4 regions of the Kineococcus aurantiacus genome follow, and region 1 is predicted to be linked to each of the others. Evidence: riboswitches for the same ligand, from Rfam matches in the RefSeq annotation. Region 1 holds a riboswitch; each other region holds the start of a gene.
The links. A riboswitch is a leader RNA that binds a small molecule or an ion and turns the genes downstream of it on or off. The one in region 1 is predicted to bind S-adenosylmethionine.
Positions count from the first base shown of each region.

Region 2: linked by a shared signal. The riboswitch ahead of BJ968_RS18850 (O-acetylhomoserine aminocarboxypropyltransferase/cysteine synthase family protein) and the one ahead of BJ968_RS05905 (NtaA/DmoA family FMN-dependent monooxygenase) in region 1 are both predicted to bind S-adenosylmethionine.
Region 3: linked by a shared signal. The riboswitch ahead of BJ968_RS22510 (MFS transporter) and the one ahead of BJ968_RS05905 (NtaA/DmoA family FMN-dependent monooxygenase) in region 1 are both predicted to bind S-adenosylmethionine.
Region 4: linked by a shared signal. The riboswitch ahead of BJ968_RS05290 (MetQ/NlpA family ABC transporter substrate-binding protein) and the one ahead of BJ968_RS05905 (NtaA/DmoA family FMN-dependent monooxygenase) in region 1 are both predicted to bind S-adenosylmethionine.

Region 1 covers NZ_JACCBB010000001.1:1,234,133-1,238,449, forward strand. The annotation lists partial or broken gene BJ968_RS24185 (nitrite/sulfite reductase) at 247-1,592, opposite strand; SAM riboswitch class I at 1,667-1,755, shown strand; gene BJ968_RS05905 (NtaA/DmoA family FMN-dependent monooxygenase) at 1,749-3,137, shown strand; gene BJ968_RS05910 (LLM class flavin-dependent oxidoreductase) at 3,166-4,209, shown strand; gene BJ968_RS05915 (NtaA/DmoA family FMN-dependent monooxygenase) at 4,221-4,317, shown strand, end outside.
Region 2 covers NZ_JACCBB010000001.1:3,929,964-3,934,280, reverse strand. The annotation lists gene BJ968_RS18855 (LLM class flavin-dependent oxidoreductase) at 1-734, opposite strand, end outside; gene BJ968_RS18850 (O-acetylhomoserine aminocarboxypropyltransferase/cysteine synthase family protein) at 734-2,029, opposite strand; SAM riboswitch class I at 2,161-2,250, opposite strand; gene BJ968_RS18845 (NtaA/DmoA family FMN-dependent monooxygenase) at 2,324-3,631, shown strand; gene BJ968_RS18840 (TIGR03560 family F420-dependent LLM class oxidoreductase) at 3,687-4,317, opposite strand, start outside.
Region 3 covers NZ_JACCBB010000001.1:4,732,092-4,736,408, forward strand. The annotation lists gene BJ968_RS22495 (iron chelate uptake ABC transporter family permease subunit) at 1-96, shown strand, start outside; gene BJ968_RS22500 (iron ABC transporter ATP-binding protein) at 93-851, shown strand; gene BJ968_RS22505 (hypothetical protein) at 1,142-1,438, opposite strand; SAM riboswitch class IV at 2,285-2,394, shown strand; gene BJ968_RS22510 (MFS transporter) at 2,448-3,812, shown strand; gene BJ968_RS22515 (TetR family transcriptional regulator) at 4,180-4,317, opposite strand, start outside.
Region 4 covers NZ_JACCBB010000001.1:1,114,086-1,118,402, forward strand. The annotation lists gene BJ968_RS05270 (cytosine permease) at 1-1,018, shown strand, start outside; gene BJ968_RS05275 (OsmC family protein) at 1,023-1,526, opposite strand; gene BJ968_RS05280 (DUF7711 family protein) at 1,583-2,197, shown strand; gene BJ968_RS05285 (DUF1737 domain-containing protein) at 2,194-2,385, shown strand; SAM riboswitch class IV at 2,470-2,580, shown strand; gene BJ968_RS05290 (MetQ/NlpA family ABC transporter substrate-binding protein) at 2,648-3,595, shown strand; gene BJ968_RS05295 (ATP-binding cassette domain-containing protein) at 3,592-4,317, shown strand, end outside.

The DNA of each region.
Region 1 (4,317 bases):
CCGTGCCCCGCCAGGGCCAGGCCCTGCACCAGCGCCGACCCGAAACTGGTTGCGCCAGCGCACAACCGGGCCCACAGTCGACGTCCTCGCACCTCGCACCTCCGCTCTCGGGTGCCTCACTGTGACACACGCGTCCCGCTGCGCAAGGGCCTTCGGGGGTTTTCCCGCGCGGGGGTGCGCGGGTCAGCGCAGGGCGGCCTCGTCGGCCCGGTGCGCCCACTGCGCGAACGTCTCCTCCTCCTCCCGCTCGGCGAGCCGGCACTCCAGGTCGCTCACCGCCTCGGCCGCGGTCCGCTTCGTCTCGACGATCGCGAGCTCGCAGCACTCGATGCCGGTGCAGGCCGTCGTGGTGCGCCGGAACGGGCTGGGGGCCGTGCTCAGCCCGATGCGGTCGAGCTGCGCGGTGAGCTGCCCGACGCGCCCGGGCGGCACGTCCAGCACCAGGACCTCCTGCTGGGGGGTGAGCCGCACGCGCCGCGAGCCCACGGCTTCGGCGGCGTCGGCCAGCCCGGTCAGGACGTCGGCGCTGACCCGGTCCGCCACCGGGGTCGCCCCCACGTGGCGCAGGCCGTCCTTCTGCTCGTGGACCCCGACGTGGTCCCCGGCGCCCGTCGGGGCCGGGGCGGGCGGCCCGTCGGCCAGCGCGTACCCGAGGTGGTCGCGCTCCAGGACCTCGCGGAACCGCACCGGGCCCCGGTCGGCGAGCAGGAACTCCAGCCGGGCGCGGTGCCGCAGCCGCCGGTAGCCGTGGTCGCGGAAGATCCGCACGACCCCGTGCCAGACGTCGGCCGCCTGCTCGGGCCGGACGAAGGCCCCCAGGCGCTCGGCGAGGCGGGGGTTCGTCGACAGCCCCCCGCCGACCCACAGGTCGTACCCCGGACCCAGCTCGGGGTGCTCCACGCCGACCAGCGAGACGTCGTCGATCTCGTGCACGACGTCCTGGCTGGGGTGCCCCGTGACCGCGGATCGAACTTGCGGGGCAGGTTCGCGAGGTCGGGGTCGCCGACGAACCGCCGCACGATCTCCTCGACCACCGGCGTCGGGTCGAGGACCTCGTCGGCCGCCACCCCGGCGACCGGGCTGCCCAGGACGACGCGGGGGCCGTCGCCGCAGGCCTCCGTCGTCCGCAGGCCCACGGCCTCCAGCTGCGCCCAGATCGCGGGGACGTCCTCGATGCGCACCCGGTGCAGCTGGACGTTCTGCCGGTCGGTGAGGTCGGCGGTGCCGCGGGCGTACGTGCGGGAGACGTCGCCCAGGACGCGCAGCTGCCGCGTCGTGAGGGCGCCGCCGTCCAGCCGGACGCGCAGCGTGAAGCACTCGTCGGACAGCTCGGCCGCGGTGAGCTGCGCGGTGCGGCCACCGGGGACGCCGGGACGGCGCTGCGTGTGCAGCCCCCACCAGCGGAACCGGCCGTCGAGGTCGTCGGGGTCGATGGAGGCGAACCCCTGGTGGGCGTAGACCCGCTCGATGCGCCCGCGCACCTCCAGCGGGGGTCCGTCGGGCGTGAACTGCTCGTCGTGGTTCAGCGGGGTGCGCCCGTCCACGAGCCACTGCCCGTGGGTGCGTCCCCGTGCGGTCTCGTCGCCGGACATGCGGTCCTCGATCACGTGGGAGGGGGTGCGTGGAGCTCGGTTGACACGGCGACGGGACGTGTCGTTGACTGTGCGAACCATCCAGAGCGGCCGAGAGACTTGGCTCGACGACGCCGCAGCAACCCCCTCCGAGGGTCGGTGCTTCCGCCAAGGACGATGGAGGACGCGTTGCCCGGCCCCAAGCCGTTGCTGCTCAACCTGTTCGAGATGAACTGCGTGAGCCACATCACGCACGGGCTGTGGCGGCTGCCCGGCAACCACCGCCACGAGTTCAACGACATCGGGTACTGGACGACGCTGGCCCGGCTGGCCGAGGACGCGCAGTTCGACGCCGTCTTCCTCGCCGACGTGATCGGCGCCTACGACGTCTACCGCGACGGCCCGCAGACGGCGCTGCGCGAGGGGCTGCAGGTCCCCAGCAACGACCCGATGCTCGTCGTGCCCGCGATGGCGGCCGTGACCGACCACCTCGGGTTCGCGGTCACGTTCTCCACCAGCTACGAACCGCCGTTCCCCTTCGCCCGCCGCATGAGCACCCTGGACCACCTCACGAAGGGCCGCGTGGGCTGGAACGTCGTCACGAGCTACCTGCCCAGCGCGGCGCGCAACTTCGGGCTGCCCGGTGAGATCGCGCACGACGAGCGGTACCGGATCGCGGACGAGTTCATGGAGGTCGTCTACGCGCTGTGGGAGGGTTCCTGGGACGCCGGGGCGGTCGTCGCCGACCGCGAGCGGGGCGTGTTCACCGAACCCGACCGGGTGCGTGCGATCGACCACGACGGCACGTACTTCCGGGTGGCCGGGCCGCACCTGTCCTCCCCCTCGCCGCAGCGGACCCCGCTGGTCGTCCAGGCCACGGCGTCGGCCGACGGCATCGAGTTCGCGGGCCGGCACGCCGAACTGGTGTTCACCGGCGGACCGGACCACGCCGCGGTCGCCCGCACGATCGCGGCGGTGCGCGAGGCCGCCGCCCGTCACGGCCGGGACCCGCGCAGCGTGAAGTTCGTGGTGCAGGCGACCGTCATCACGGGGCACACCGAGTCCGACGTGACCGCCAAGCTCGCCGCGCACGCCCGGTACGACAGCCTGGAGGGCAGGTTCGCGCACGCCTCGCTGCCGTTCGACCCGCTGGCCCACCCCGCGGACCGGACCGTCGGGGAGGCCCTCGCGCTCGAGGGGCGCGCCGACCACCCCGGCGCGGCCGGGCTGCCCCGGCAGCGCACCGTGGGTGAGTTCGCCGCGGCGATCGCCCGGCGCGAGCGCACCTTCTCGGCCGTCGGGACCCCCGACGCGGTCGTCGCGCAGATCGAGCACTGGCTCGACGACGTCGGCATCGACGGCATCAACCTCACCCAGCACCACAGCTACGGCACCCTGCTGGACTTCGCCGAGCTCATCGGGCCCCGGTTGCGGGCCCGCGGCCGCCGGCCCGAGGGCTACGTCCCGGGGCAGACGCTGCGCGAGCGCTTCGGCGGCGCCGGGCCCCTCCTGCCCGGCGAGCACACCGGCGCCCGGTTCCGGCGCGCCGCCGTCCCCACCCCGTGACCCGCACCCCCTCAGACCAGGAGCCGACATGCCCACCCCGTTCCACGTGTTCCTGGAGGTCGACGGCGGCGGGTGGCACCCCGCCGCCTGGCGCCGTTCCCGCTCCACGCCCGACCAGGTGTTCTTCCCCGCCCGCCTGCGCGAGTTCGCCGTCACCGCGCAGGCGCAGGGCCTGACGGGCCTGACGTTCGAGGACTCCACCGCCCCGGACCCGCGCAACCCTGTCGGGCACCTCGACGCCGTCCAGCGCGCGGCCTTCCTGGCCGGCACGACGGACGCGGTCGGGCTGCTGCCGGTGGCCGCGACGACGTACTCCGAACCGTTCCACGTCGCCGCCCAGATCGCCTCCCTGGACCACTCCAGCCACGGCCGGGCCGGCTGGATCGCGACGACCTCCCCCGCGCGCGCGGCGCGGGCCGTGGACCTGCCCGTCGCGGCGGACCCGGCCGCGGAACTGGCCGACGTCGTGCGTGCCGTGCGGGCGCTGTGGGACTCCTGGGAGGACGACGCGGTCGTCCGCGACGTCGCCACGGGGCGCTACGTCGACCGCGACCGCCTGCACCACGTCGACGTCGAGACGGGCCGCTGGTCGGTCAAGGGCCCGCTCACCGTGCCGCGCAGCCCGCAGGGCCAGTCCGTCGTCGTCGTCCACGAGCGCGACCTGACGCCCACCACGCACGCCGACGTGGTGCTCAGCGGGGACGAGGGGGCCCGCCGCACCGCGGGCGGCCCGCTCGTCGTGCTGGACGTCGAGTTCGCCCTCGACACCGAGGCCCACGCCGCGGCCGACCGCCTCGCGGCCCTGGACGCCGACGCGGCCGCCCCGGCGTCCGGGCGCATCCGCTGGTCGGGCTCGGGCGAGGGGTTCGCCCGGTACCTGTCGGGGCTGGCCGGTTCGGTGAACGGCGTCCGCCTGCACGCGGCCGTCCTCGACGAGGACCTGCGCACCCTGCTGCGCACGACCCTCCCGGCGCTGCGCGTCGCCCGCCTCCTGCAGGCGCCCGTCGCGGGAGCCACGCTGCGCTCCACCCTGGGCCTGGCGCGGCCCGTCAACCAGTTCGCCACGGCCTGAGGACACGAACGATGACCGAACTCCGGTACCCCGACGCCGTCGTCCACTTCGGCGTGTTCTTCCAGGGCGTCAACCACAGCACCATCTGGTCGGACCCCCGCAGCGGGT
Region 2 (4,317 bases), 2.7 Mb from region 1:
TCGACCCGCAGGGGCGCGAGGGCCAGCTGCACGTCCGAGCGCGACCCCGCGAACCCCAGGCCCCGGGGCGACCCGCCCGGGGAGACCAGGACGGGGTCGCCCGAGGAGAACGGCAGGGCGTTCAGCGGGCCGTCGAGGCGGAAGTGCTCCCCGCGGTGGGCGAAGGCGTCGATGCGGGTGCCGTCGGCGAACCGGCCCGTGACGGGGTCGGCGACGAGCGCCTCGGGGTCCCAGCTGTGCCACAGCCGGCGGACCACGTCGATCCACTCCTCGGCGCGGTCGTAGGCGACGTCGTGCGGGACGGGGTCGAGCCCGACGTGCCGGGCGCTGCCGGTGTCGGTGACGAGGTTGATCCCGAACCGGCTGCCGGACAGGTGCTGCAGCGTCGCGGCCTGCCGGGCGGCGAGGTACGGCGGGGTGATCCCCGCGTTGACCGTCGGGACGACCCCGAGGTGGGTCGTGGCGGCGAACAGGTACGGCGCCAGCAGCAGCGGGTCGTGCTTGGGGCCGCCGTAGGCGGCGCGCACCCGCAGGTCCAGGGTCTGCGGGTTCCCCAGCGAGATCGCGTCCTCGACCACGACGAGGTCGAACCCGGCCCGTTCGAGGTCGCGGACGGCGTGGGCGTACAGGTCCGGGCGCGTCCAGTCGTCGTTCCACGCCTGGTAGTCCCGTCCCCAGCCCTGCGGGCCGAAACCCCGGGAGAAGAAGTAGCCGAAGTGCTGCAGGCGTCCCATCAGGCCGCCGCCCCCTCGCGCTCGCGGGAGGCCACGAGGGCCTGCTCCAGGTCCCCGAGCAGGTCCTCGGGTTCCTCCAGCCCGATGGACAGCCGCACCAGGCCGGGCCAGATCCCGGCGGCGAGCCGTTCGTCCTCGCTGCGGTGGGCGTGCGTGGTGCTGGCGGGGTGGATGACCAGGGAGCGGACGTCCCCGACGTGGGTCATCCGGGTGAACAGCTGCACGGCGTCGACGAACCGTTGGGCCGCAGCGCGTCCACCCTCCAGCGTCACGGACAGGACCGCCCCGGTGCCGCGCGGCAGCAGGCGGCGGGCGACGTCGTGGGAGGGGTGCCCGGGCAGCCCGGCGTGGTCGACGCCGACGACCTCGGGCCGGGCCTGCAGCCAGCGCGCGACGGTCTCGGCGGTCGCGCTCTGGCGGCCCACCCGCAGCGAGAGGGTCTCCAGCCCCTGCTGGACCAGGAAGGCGTTGAACGGCGAGATCGCCGGGCCCAGCCGGGAGGCGACGACGGAGCGGGTGTGCTCGACGTAGGCGCGCTGCGGGCCGTGGCGCTCCACCCAGCTCATCCCGGCCAGGACGTTCGCGGGGTCGGTGAGGTGGGCGAAACCGCTCCAGTCGAAACCGGTGCCGGTGACGACCGCGCCGCCCAGCGCCGAGCCGTGCCCGGCGAGGAACTTGCTCGCCGAGTGCACGACGACGTCGGCGCCGTGCTCCAGCGGCCGCAGCAGGTAGGGCGTGGCGAAGGTGTTGTCCACGACGAGCGGGACGCCGTGGCGGTGCGCGACGGCGGCCACGGCCGGGACGTCCAGGACGCTGTTCTTGGGGTTGGCGACCGACTCGGCGAAGAACGCCCGGGTCGTCGGGCGCACGAGCCGCTCCCAGTCCCCCGGCCCGGCGGCGAAGTCGACGGCGATGCCCAGGCGGGCGAAGTTGTCCAGCAGCAGCCCGCGCGAGCCCTCGTAGAGGTCGGCGGCGGCCACCACGTGGTCGCCGGCGCCGAGGATCCCCAGCAGGGCGACGGTGATCGCGGCCTGGCCGGTGCCGAGCAGGATCGCGTCGGTGCCGCCCTCCAGGACCGCCAGGCGGCGTTCGACGGCGGCCGTCGTCGGGTTGCCCATGCGGGTGTAGACGTAGCCGTCGTCCTCGCCGGCGAAGCGGGCGCGGGCGTGCTCGAAGTCGTCGAAGACGAACCCGGCGGTGAGGTGGACGGGCGTGACCCGGGAGCCGGTGACCGGGTCCGGTTCGGCGCCGGCGTGGACCTGCTGGGTGGTGAAGCCGTACGGGGCGTGCGTCATCGCGGGACCTTCCTGGGGCGGAGCGGGGTGGGGGCGGATCGGGCGGTCAGGCCCGACACGTCGTCCCGGCGCTGCGCAGGAGGTCGACGACGAGGCGTCGCGTGAGCGGTTCGATCGGCACTGCGGGTCCCTCCCCATCGGTCCTGGCGGGAGCACCTACCCCGGCGGGGCGGTTGCTGCGGCGTCGACGAGCCAGGTCTCTCGGCCGCTCTGGATGGCTCTCCCAGTGGACGGCACGGCCCCGACCCGTGTCAAGCGCTTCACCGGATCGGGCGCGGGGTAGCGTGCGCGGTCGTGATCCTCACGGCGATGGTCTTCTACCCCGGCGGCGAGCACCTCACGAGCTGGCGGCTGCCGGGTGGGCGGCCGGACGAGTACGTGAGCTTCGGGTACTACGAGCACTTCGCGCGCACCGCCGAGCGGGCGGGGTTCGCGGCCGTGTTCTACGCCGACGAGCTGTACGTGTGGGACCGGTTCGGCTCCGGCGTCGAGCACGTCGCGAACGTGCGGCCCGAGCCGTTCGGCCTGCTGGGGGCGCTGACCCGCAGCACCGAGCGGATCGGCCTGGTCGCGACCGTCTCCACGACGTACAACGAGCCGTTCCACACCGCCCGGCAGGTCGGCACCCTGGACTTCCTCAGCTCCGGGCGGGCCGGGTGGAACCTCGTGACGTCGGCCAGCGACGAGGAGGCCCGCAACTTCGGGCTGGAGCGCAACCTGGACCACGCCGCGCGCTACCGCCGCGGCGCCGAGTTCGTCGAGGTCGTGCACGGCCTGTGGGACAGCTGGGACGACGGCGCGATCCGCCCCGACGTCGCCTCGGGCCGCTACGCCGACCCGGCCGGGATGCACGTGCTGGACCACGAGGGGGAGTTCTTCCGGGTGCGGGGCCCGCTGAACCTGCCCCGCCCGCCGCAGGGCCGTCCCGTGCTGTTCCAGGCCGGGTCCTCCGAGGACGGCCGGCGGCTCGCGGGCCGGCACGCCGAGGCCGTGTTCGTGCCGGGCTCGGCCCCGCTGCCGGGCGCGCGCAGCCTCTACGAGGACTACAAGCGGCGCGCCGTGGAGAACGGCCGGGACCGCTCGCACCTGCTCGTGCTGCCGGCCCTGTCCCCCGTGCTGGGCGAGACCCCCGCGCGCGCCCTGGAGCGGCTGGAGGAGATCGAGGCGCTGACCCCGGACCGGCTCAGCCTGGACTGGCTCTCGCACCACCTGGGGGTCGACCTGTCCGACCGGCCGCTGGACGAGCGGTTCGAGTTCGACTTCAGCAGCGGGTCGAACCAGGTGCAGACGGTGTTCGAGGGGGTCCGCAAGCTCGTGGACCGCGAGCGGTTCACGCTGCGGGAGCTGTACCGGGCGATGCTGCGCCGCCGGTTCCTGCCCGGCACCCCCGAGCAGGTGGCGGACTGGATGACCGAGCGGTTCACCGGCGGCGCGGCGGACGGTTTCACCCTGGCGTTCTCCTCCCTGCCCACCGGGCTGGAGGAGTTCGCCGAGCAGGTGGTGCCGCTGCTGGTGCGACGCGGGGTGCTGGCCCCGGAACTGCCCGCGGCGACCCTGCGGGAGAACCTCGGCCTGCCCGTGCCGCCCAGCCGCTACCGGTGAGCCGCTACCGGTGAGCCGCTACCGGTGAGCCGCTACCGGTGAGCCGGGGGGCCGTTCAGGCGCCCAGCTCGGCCAGCCGCGGGACCACGGCGTCGCCGAACCGCTTGACGCTGCCGGGTTCGAAGTAGCCCCGGAACCCGCCGTGGACGTGGGTGACGCCGAGCGCGGCCCACCCGCGGGCCTGCTCGAGGAACCCCTCGACGTCGTCGGGGTCGGCGACGGCCATGACGGTCTTCTCGATCTCGTCGTAGTCGCGGCCGAGGTCCTCGCAGTGGGCCCGCAGGACGTCGAGCTTGCGGGCGATGTCGTCGCCCCCGAACAGGTTGCAGGCGTCGGCGTACTGCGCGACCAGGCGCAGCGTCTTCTTCTCCCCGCCGCCGCCGATGAGGATCGGCGGGTGCGGGCGGCGCAGCGGCTGCGGGCTGTTGAGGGTCCGGCCGAGCGCGTAGTGCCGGCCGGTGAAGGGTTCCTCGGAGTCGGACCACATCTGCCGGCAGATCCGCAGCGTCTCCTCCAGCCGCTCGAAGCGCTCGGCGGTGCCCGGGAAGGGCAGGCCCAGGCCCGTCGCCTCCTGCTCGAACCAGGCCGCCCCGATCCCCAGCCACGCCCGGCCGCCGGAGAGCACGTCGAGGGTGGTGACGAGCTTGGCCAGGAGCCCCGGTTCCCGGTACGTCACCGCGGTCACC
Region 3 (4,317 bases), 3.5 Mb from region 1:
CGGGTGTTCTCCCTGGGAGCGACGTTGTCGACGACCATCGAGTTCGCCGGCGGGCTGTTCTTCCTCCACCTCGTCCTGCGCAAGGGAGCCCGATGATCCGCCTGCACGGTGTCACCAAGCGCTACGGGGCTCAGACGGTGCTGCACGACGTGCACCTGGAACTGGGGGCCGAGGGGGTGACCTCGCTCATCGGCCCCAACGGGGCGGGCAAGTCGACCCTGTTCGGCGTGATCAGCCGACTGGTGGCGCCCGACGCCGGGCGGGTCAGCGTCGACGGGATGGACGTCGCCTCGACCGACTCGGCCCGGCTGGCCCGCACGCTGGCGGTGCTGCGGCAGGACAACCACGTCGCGGCCCGGTTGACCGTGCAGGACCTGGTGGAGTTCGGGCGCTTCCCGCACTCCCGCGGTCGCCTCACCCGCACCGACCACGACCAGATCGAGCGTGCGCTGGCCCACCTCGAGCTGGACGGGCTGCGTGGCCGCTTCCTCGACGAGCTGTCCGGGGGCCAGCGCCAACGGGCCTTCATCGCGATGGTCCTGGCGCAGGACACCCGGTACGTGCTGCTGGACGAACCGCTGAACAACCTCGACCTGCGGCACATGGCCGAGACCATGCGCCTGGTCCGCACGATGGCCGACGACTTGGGCAAGCGGGTGGTGGTGGTCCTGCACGACGTCAACTTCGCCGCGACCTGGTCGGACCGGATCGTGGCGGTGCGGCAGGGTCGTGTCGTCGCCGATGCCGCCGCCGGGGAGGTGATGCGCCCGGACGTGCTCGAGGCCGTCTACGACGTCCCCGTCGACATCCGCCAGGTCGACGGACGACCGGTGGCGCTGTACTACCGCTGACGTCGCGGGGGGTCGTGGAGCAGTCATCGCGACGGGTGGGTGAGCGGTGGTTCCCCGAACCCGGCGTCTCCAGCGGCAGCAGACAGTGCTCGTCTGCTGCACGGGACCGCTGTTGAGCGAGGGCGCGAAAGTCTGCGTGTCGGGGCGGGCGAGGCTGTCGCTGGAGAGCGACACGTCGGAGGTGCGCGTCGAGGCCGAGCTGACCCGCCGCCTGCGTCGTGGCGGTGGGCAGACCACCGCTGCCGAGGCTGCGGTCGTGGTGGTGAGGGATCACCGGGGTGGCGTCGGGGTCACCTGGAGCCGGGGCGGGGGGCCGGCCCGAGCGTGCGGGAGGTGACGACGCCGCAGGCGTCCACGACGAGCTGCACGCTGTGGCGTCGGCGGCTCCGGGCGATGCTGAGGGCGGCCCAGAACGGCAGCCACGCCCCCAGGGTGCACACCGCGGCGAGGGCGTGCCGGCGGTGCGCGGTCGCCTCGCGGCAGGTGAGGACCGCCTGGTGCGCACTGGCGTGCTGCACCACCGCGCCGGCGGCCACGTGGTCCTGCACCGCCCGGCGCAGCGCAGCTGCCCGCTCCACGTCGCCCACCCGCTCGTCGGGGCAGGACGAGCGTGCCGGCCCGGGGTCGGGGGCGGGCGTGGTCGCTGACGACGGCGTCGTGGCAGCGGACGAGGTCGGGAGTGCGTCGGGAGTGCCCTTGGTGAGCCTCGGGCGTACGCGCAGCGACATGGCAACCCTCCGATGACTAGCTGTCTGGTGGAGCACTTGCTAACCATTTCGGGATCAGGTGTCACTGACTTGAGGGCTTCCGCCGGGCGGGTCGCGAGGAGCAGGCACGCACCGTCACGGATGAGGGTGCCCCGGTCCGGGCGGCCGACGCGGCGTCGCCGTGGCCGGTCGAGGCGACGAGCGGGCCGTGCAGGAGCAGTCCTCGCGGGCCGTCGTCGTCGCTGCTGGTGGCGCAGCCCCTGAGCATCGCGGTGGCCGGGAGCGCGAGGGCGAGCAGTGCCCACTTCGCACTCCCAGCGGATGCGCACCCGCGCAGTGCCGGTTGCGAGGGACGCGGGCGCGAGGGCTGGCCTCAGCGAGCCCGCTCGGCCGTGGGGAGGCGGAGGCAGCGTCGTGACCCTGCGTTCGCGACCGGTGCCGTTCAGAGTGGTCGAGGTCGGCACCGGTGCCGCCGCAACGGGGAAGCAGGGCGTCGGCACGGGCGCGCGGCGCGGGCGGCTCCCGTGGTCCAGGAACTCGGACGTCGACCGGTGACCACGTGGGCCCGGGCCTGCGTGAGGGGTGCGTCAGAGGTGCCACGCGCCGCTGCCCGCATGCTGTTGCCCGGCAGGACGTGCGCTCACGAGTTGAGCCGGGATCGCTCGAGGACCGGGGCGGCGCCGGAGTCGTTGACAACGAGATCTTGAGCTGGCTAGGTTCCTGCTCGGTCACGAGTCCCAGCGACGAGCCCCGGCTTGCTGGGCGGCAACCCTCCTCGTCGTGGGGTGCCCCGGGTGATGACCTGACCTGCGCCGGCGCGCGGGTAAGGACGAGCACCTGCCGCGACTCCTGCCTCCGTCGGTGCCTCGGCTACGGCACGGAGGACCCCATGGCGGCACGGCTCGACCACACGCGCTGGAGACCGGCGCACACCCGCATCGCGACGGCCTTGGGCATCGGGTGGATGCTCGACGCCTTCGAGGTGCAGATCATCGGCTCAGTCATCCCGGGCATCCAGTCGGAGTTCGGTCTGGGCGCCGACCAGGCGGTGACGATCAACGTCGTCTGGTTCTTCGGCATCGCGGTGGGTGCCCTCGGTTTCGGCTGGCTGGCTGACCGGGTGGGGCGCAAACGCCTCTTCGTCGCGACGTTGCTGGTGTACTCCCTCGCCGCGGTCGCCAGTGCCGCAGCACCCTCCTACGAGGTGTTCATGCTGTTCCGCTTCATCACCGCGCTCGGCGTCGGGGGTGAGTACTCGGCGATCACCTCGGCGATCTCGGAGTTCACCCCCGCTCGCAACCGTGGTCGCAGCAACGGCCTGGTGATGACCTTCTGGGCCCTGGGCGGGATCCTCTCCTCCCTCGTCTCGATCCTGGTGATCTCCACGTTCGGCCTGACCTGGCGGTACACGCTGTTGTTCGGTGTGGTCAGCGCCGTCTACGGTCTCCTCGCCCGGCGTCTGGTGCCTGAGTCTCCGCGCTGGCTGGCTTCGCGCGGGCGTTTGGCCGAGGCAGACGCCGTCGTCGTCGCGATCACCGGCCAGACCAGCGCCGACGGTTACGTGCTGCCCCCCTCGGGACGGCGTGGCCGAGGCGCGCTGACCGAACTGTGGAAGCACCACCGCAGCAAGCTCTTCTTCGGGATGGCTCTGGACTTCTCCGAGGCTGCCGGCTACTACGGCCTCTTCACGGCGATGAGCGTCTTCGTCTTCTCCTCCGCCTCCGGCGCTGTACCGATCTCCGACGCAGCGCTGCCCTGGTACTTCCTGGTCGCCAACGTGGGAGCGCTGGCCGGCGGTGTGCTCGTCGCGTGGGCGCTGGACGCCCTGGGCCGCCGGCCCTCGGTGGTCATCAGCTACAGCGGTGCGGCGCTGAGCATGCTCGGGTGTGCCGCGGCGGCTTCGACCGGTTCGCGTGGGCTCGTCCTGGCGTCGTTCACGGTTGCGGCGTTCTTCGCGACGTGCGCCTGGGTGTCGGCCTACCCCACGTTCTCGGAGCAGTTCCCCACCCACCTGCGTGCTACAGGGGTGGGCGCTTCGGTCGGGGTGGGGCGGATGGGCGCGGTCGTCGGGCAGGTCCTGCTGGCCGAGGTCGCAGTCGTCTTCTCCGTGACCTCCATGTTCGTGCTGCTCGCCGCGTTCTGGATGATCGGTGCGGCGGCGGGTGTGACGTGGTGGGTGAAGGGCAACGAGGCGCGGGGCGTGACGCTCGGCGACCTGGAGCTCGACCGCGCAGCCTCCACCGCCGGCGTGTGACCCGCAGCGCCCGGGCCGGACGGGACCGGCCCGGGCGCCCCCGCAGCGCAGAGCGCGTCGGCCATCCGGGCGTCGCCCGACCGTCGTCACCGACGAGGAAGAACAGCAGCGTGGGCTCGGCGACCGGGCTCCGTGCGTCGTCGAGTTCCGGTTGCGCGCGTGGGAGGCGGCCCGTGGAGACCGGCCCGGCGTGGTCGAGCCCTGTGGTCGTGGACCGCAACCTCGTCTCCGCGCAGAACTCCCGGTCCACGGCGGCTGCGGCGCAGCAGTTCCTCGCGGCGCTGAGCGTCTCCGTCGGCCGCAGGGGCTCGGTCGATCGGTACCCGTCCGCCCCTACCGAGTCCGGTGCTCCGGGCCGGGGAGCGGGTCAGGCAGATGCGGGTGCGGTCTTTCGAGTGCGCGCCACCGGTGCCCGCCGGGCCCGGGCCGGGCCGGGGGCCGGGGTCGGCTCCACGTGCGTCATGCCCGTGGTCAGGGCCTTGGCCCAGGAGGTGTTCAGCCCGTC
Region 4 (4,317 bases), 120 kb from region 1:
CGGCACGCTGGGGTTCCGGGTCATCATGCGCATGCAGCGCTGGATCACCGTGGTCACCGCCGTCCTGACGGTGCTGTACATCGCCTTCGCGGCCGGCTCGGTCGACTGGGGGACGGTCTCGGCGATCCCGGCCGGCGACACCGCGGCCGTCGTGGGCGCGTTCACCATGGTCATGACGGGGTTCGGGCTGGGCTGGGCCAACGCCGCGGCCGACTACTCCCGCTACCTGCCGCGGGACGCCTCCAGCGGCGGGGTGGTGCTGTGGACGACGCTGGGGTCCTCGCTGGGGCCGGCGGTGCTGCTGGTCTTCGGGGCGCTCGTCGTGGGCTCGCAGCCGGACCTGAGCGCGCGCGTGGCGGCCGACCCGGTGGGGGCGCTGACCGACATCCTGCCGACGTGGTTCCTCGTGCCGTTCGCGGTCGTGGCCGTCCTGGGCCTGGTCGGCGGGGCGGTCATGGACATCTACTCCTCGGGGCTGGCCCTGCTCAACGTGGGCCTGCGGGTGCCCCGGCCGGTGGCGGTGCTCGTCGACGCGTGCCTCATGGTCGCCGGCGCGATCTACATCGCGTTCTTCTCGGTGGACTTCCTCACCCCGTTCCAGGGGTTCCTCATCACCCTGGGCGTGCCGATCGCGGCGTGGGCCGGCATCTTCCTGGCCGACCTCGCGACGCGGCGCGCCGGCTACGCCGAGGACGAGCTGCTCGACGCGCGGGGCCGCTACGGGTCGGTGCGCTGGCTGCCGGTCCTGACGATGGCCGGGGCGACGGCGATCGGCTGGGGGCTGGTGTCGAACGCCAACGCCTCGTGGCTGGCCTGGCAGGGGTACTTCTTCGAGCCGCTGGGGCTGGCGACGTGGGTGCCGCCGTCGGGGCAGGACGCGGGGTACTGGGACGGCGACTGGGGGTACGCGGGCCTGGGCGTGCTGCTGGCCTTCGCCCTCGGCTTCGTCGTCGTGGCCGTGTTCGGCCGGGGCGCCGTCCGCGCCCAGGAGTCGCGGTCGCACGACTCCCGGGCGTGAGGGTTCAGGCGCGCTGGACGCTGACCTTCGGCGGCGTCTGCAGCGTCTGGGCGATGACGCAGTAGCGCTCGGCCAGGGAGACCATCTTGGCCTCGGTCGCCTCGTCGGCGTCGGAGGAGAAGTCGAAGGTGATGGTCACGTCGGTGATGCCGACGGGGACCTCGCGCGCGACGCCCAGGGTGCCGCGGGCGTCCCAGTGCGCGTCGACCGTGACGGAGGCGTTGCGCAGCTCCACGCCCATCGCCGTGGCGACGCTGCGCAGCGTCACCCCGGCGCAGGCCGCCACGGCCTCGCACAGCATGTCCGCCGAGCACGCCTCGGTGCCGTCACCGCCGGCGGCGGGGTGCAGCCCGGCGCGGGTGGTGCCCGCGAAGCCGTCGACCGAGACGCCGATGGACTGGCCGTCCAGCACCGCCACGGCCCGGGCCGGGACCAGCGCCTGCGCGGGGTCCTCCCGGTAGGCGTCCTTCAACGGCTTCTGCAGGGCCCTCAGTTCGGTCGAATCCACCGGGGAAGCTTAGGCCCCGCTGCCGTTGCCGTCGCAACTTCCGCGAGACTGCCCCTGTGAAGTGGAGCACCGCCCTGAAGACCCTGCAGGACGTCGCCGACGGCTGCGCGCACGTGGGCCGCCAGCCCGAGGGGATCGTCCGGCTGAGGGTCTTCCAGGCGTGGGTCTTCGGGACCCTGCTGGGGCCCCGGACCGACGACGTCGACGACGCCACCGGGGTCCGGGTCGCCCTCGTGACCAACGCCCGCGAGGGCGAGTGCGCCTTCGGCACCCGCCCGCCCGCGGCCGGGCACTGGCTCGCCGCCTCGGGGCTGGCGACGAGACCGGCCCAGCTGTTCTTCCGGTCCGGCGAGGTGCCCGTGTGGAACCACGTCGTCGACCGCCCGGTGCGGTTCTGGACGCGCGAGGAGGGTCTCGACGCGGACGTGCTGGAGCGGCTGCGCGCCGGGGAGGGGGCCGCGCTGCGGGGCGAGCCGCCGACGCCGGCCGAGCTGGCCGCCCGCCTGGACGCCGAGCTCGCCGTGAGCCTGGAGGCGTTGCGCCGCACGGCCTCGGAGTACGACGCGAAGCGGTGGTCACCGGGTTCGCCGGAACGGCGCGGCGACGCCCTGGCCGACGCCGCGCTGGGGTACCTGGACCTGCGGACGGCCAGGGGTACCCTCCGGCCATGAGCGACGAGACCGTCCCGGACAAGCTCGCCTACCGCCTCCTCACCGGGCCCGACGACCGGTCCTTCTGCGAGAAGGTCAGCGCGGCCCTGGCCGACGGGTACGTGCTGCACGGCAGCCCGTCGGTGACGACGACCGACGGGCGCACCGTCGCCGCCCAGGCCGTCGTCCTCCCCCACGTCCTGGGCTGAGCGCCCGGCGGCCCCCGGGCGGGGGCCCGTTGCGGCACCCGTGACCGTTACCGCTGTCTGACAGGCGGTGTTAAGGTGCGGGCAGGTCATGAGTGACAGCGAGAAGCCCTGGCTGGCTGTCCGGCAACCCTCCCCCGCGGCGGGGTGCCCCAGGTGAGGACCTGGCCGGACGATCCCGTCCGGCAAGCGCGGATCGCCGGACGTCGTCGATCACGGCAGCTGCGAGCCGCGCGCCCGCCCGCACGACAACCGGAGTGTCCTCGTGTCCACCGCCCCCGCCCTGCCCGACAAGCCCAAGCGCCGCGGCCTGCTCTACGGCCTGATCGCCGCCGTCGTCGTCATCGCCGTCGTGATCGTCGCGATCGTCCTGGGCACCCGCGACGACTCCACCAGCACCTCGGCCTCCGGCGGTGAGGCCAGGACGGTGAAGATCGGCGTCGCCGACAAGTCGCTGCCGTACTGGACGACCTACACCGAGCTCGCCGAGTCCAAGCTCGGCGTGACGGTCGAGCTGGTGAACTTCTCCGACTACACGCTGCCGAACCCGGCGCTGTCGCAGGGGGAGCTGGACCTGAACCAGTTCCAGCACATCCAGTACCTGGCGAACTACAACGCCACCGCGGACGACGACCTGCAGCCCATCGGCGCGACCGCCGTGTACCCGCTGCCGCTGTACTCCCTCACCGCGAAGTCCGCCGCCGAGCTGCCCGCCGACGCGCAGGTCGCGATCCCCAACGACGCCATCAACGAGGCCCGCGGCCTCCTCGTGCTGCAGCAGGCCGGCCTGGTCACGCTGAAGGACGGCGGCACCGCGTTCTCCACGACGAACGACATCGAGTCCTCGAAGGTGAAGGTCACCACCGTCGCCGCCGACCAGACCGCCAGCGCCCTGCAGTCCGGGTCGGTCGCCGCCGCCATCGTCAACAACAACTACGCGACCGCCGCGAAGCTGTCCGACGAGAACATCATCGTCAAGGACGACCCGACCGCCGCCGCGGCCGCGCCGTACGTCAACATCTTCGCCGCCCGCAAGGCCGACGTGGACGACGAGACCTACCTCGACCTGGCCGCGCTGTGGCACGACCCGGCCGTGCAGGAGGTCTTCCTGCAGGACAACCCCAGCGCGGTCGTGCAGGACACCCCCGCCGCGGACCTGCAGGCGGAGACGGTGAAGGTCGAGGCCGACGCGAAGGCCGCCCAGGGCAAGTGACCGCGCTCATCACCCTGGAGAACGTCTCCAAGCGCTTCGACCGCCGCGACGGGTCCTCCGTCGCGGCGGTCGACGCCGTTTCGCTGGAGGTGCGGACCGGTGAGGTGCTCGCGGTCATCGGGTACTCCGGTGCCGGCAAGTCCACCCTGGTCCGGCTGCTCAACGCCCTGGAGAAGCCGACGTCGGGCAGCGTCCTCGTCGGCGGCCAGGACCTGACGAAGCTGTCCGAGGGGGAACTGCGGGCGGCCCGCTCGAAGATCGGGATGATCTTCCAGCAGTTCAACCTCTTCCGGTCCCGGACCGTCGCCGGGAACGTCGCCTACCCGCTGAAGGTCGCGGGCGTGGGCAAGGCCGAGCGCGACCGGCGCACCGCCGAGCTCCTCGACTTCGTCGGGCTGCTCGACCGCGCGCACTCCTACCCCGAGCAGCTGTCCGGCGGGCAGAAGCAGCGCGTCGGCATCGCCCGGGCGCTGGCCACGAACCCCCCGCTGCTGCTGGCCGACGAGGCCACCAGCGCGCTGGACCCCGAGACCACGACCGAGGTGCTGTCGCTGCTGCGCCGGGTCAACGCCGAACTGGGCGTGACGATCGTCGTCATCACCCATGAGATGGACGCCGTGCGCCAGATCGCCGACCGCGTCGCGGTCATGGAGGACGGCAGGCTCGTCGAGATCGGCGACGTCTACGACGTGTTCTCGGACCCGCGGACGGCGGCGGCGCAG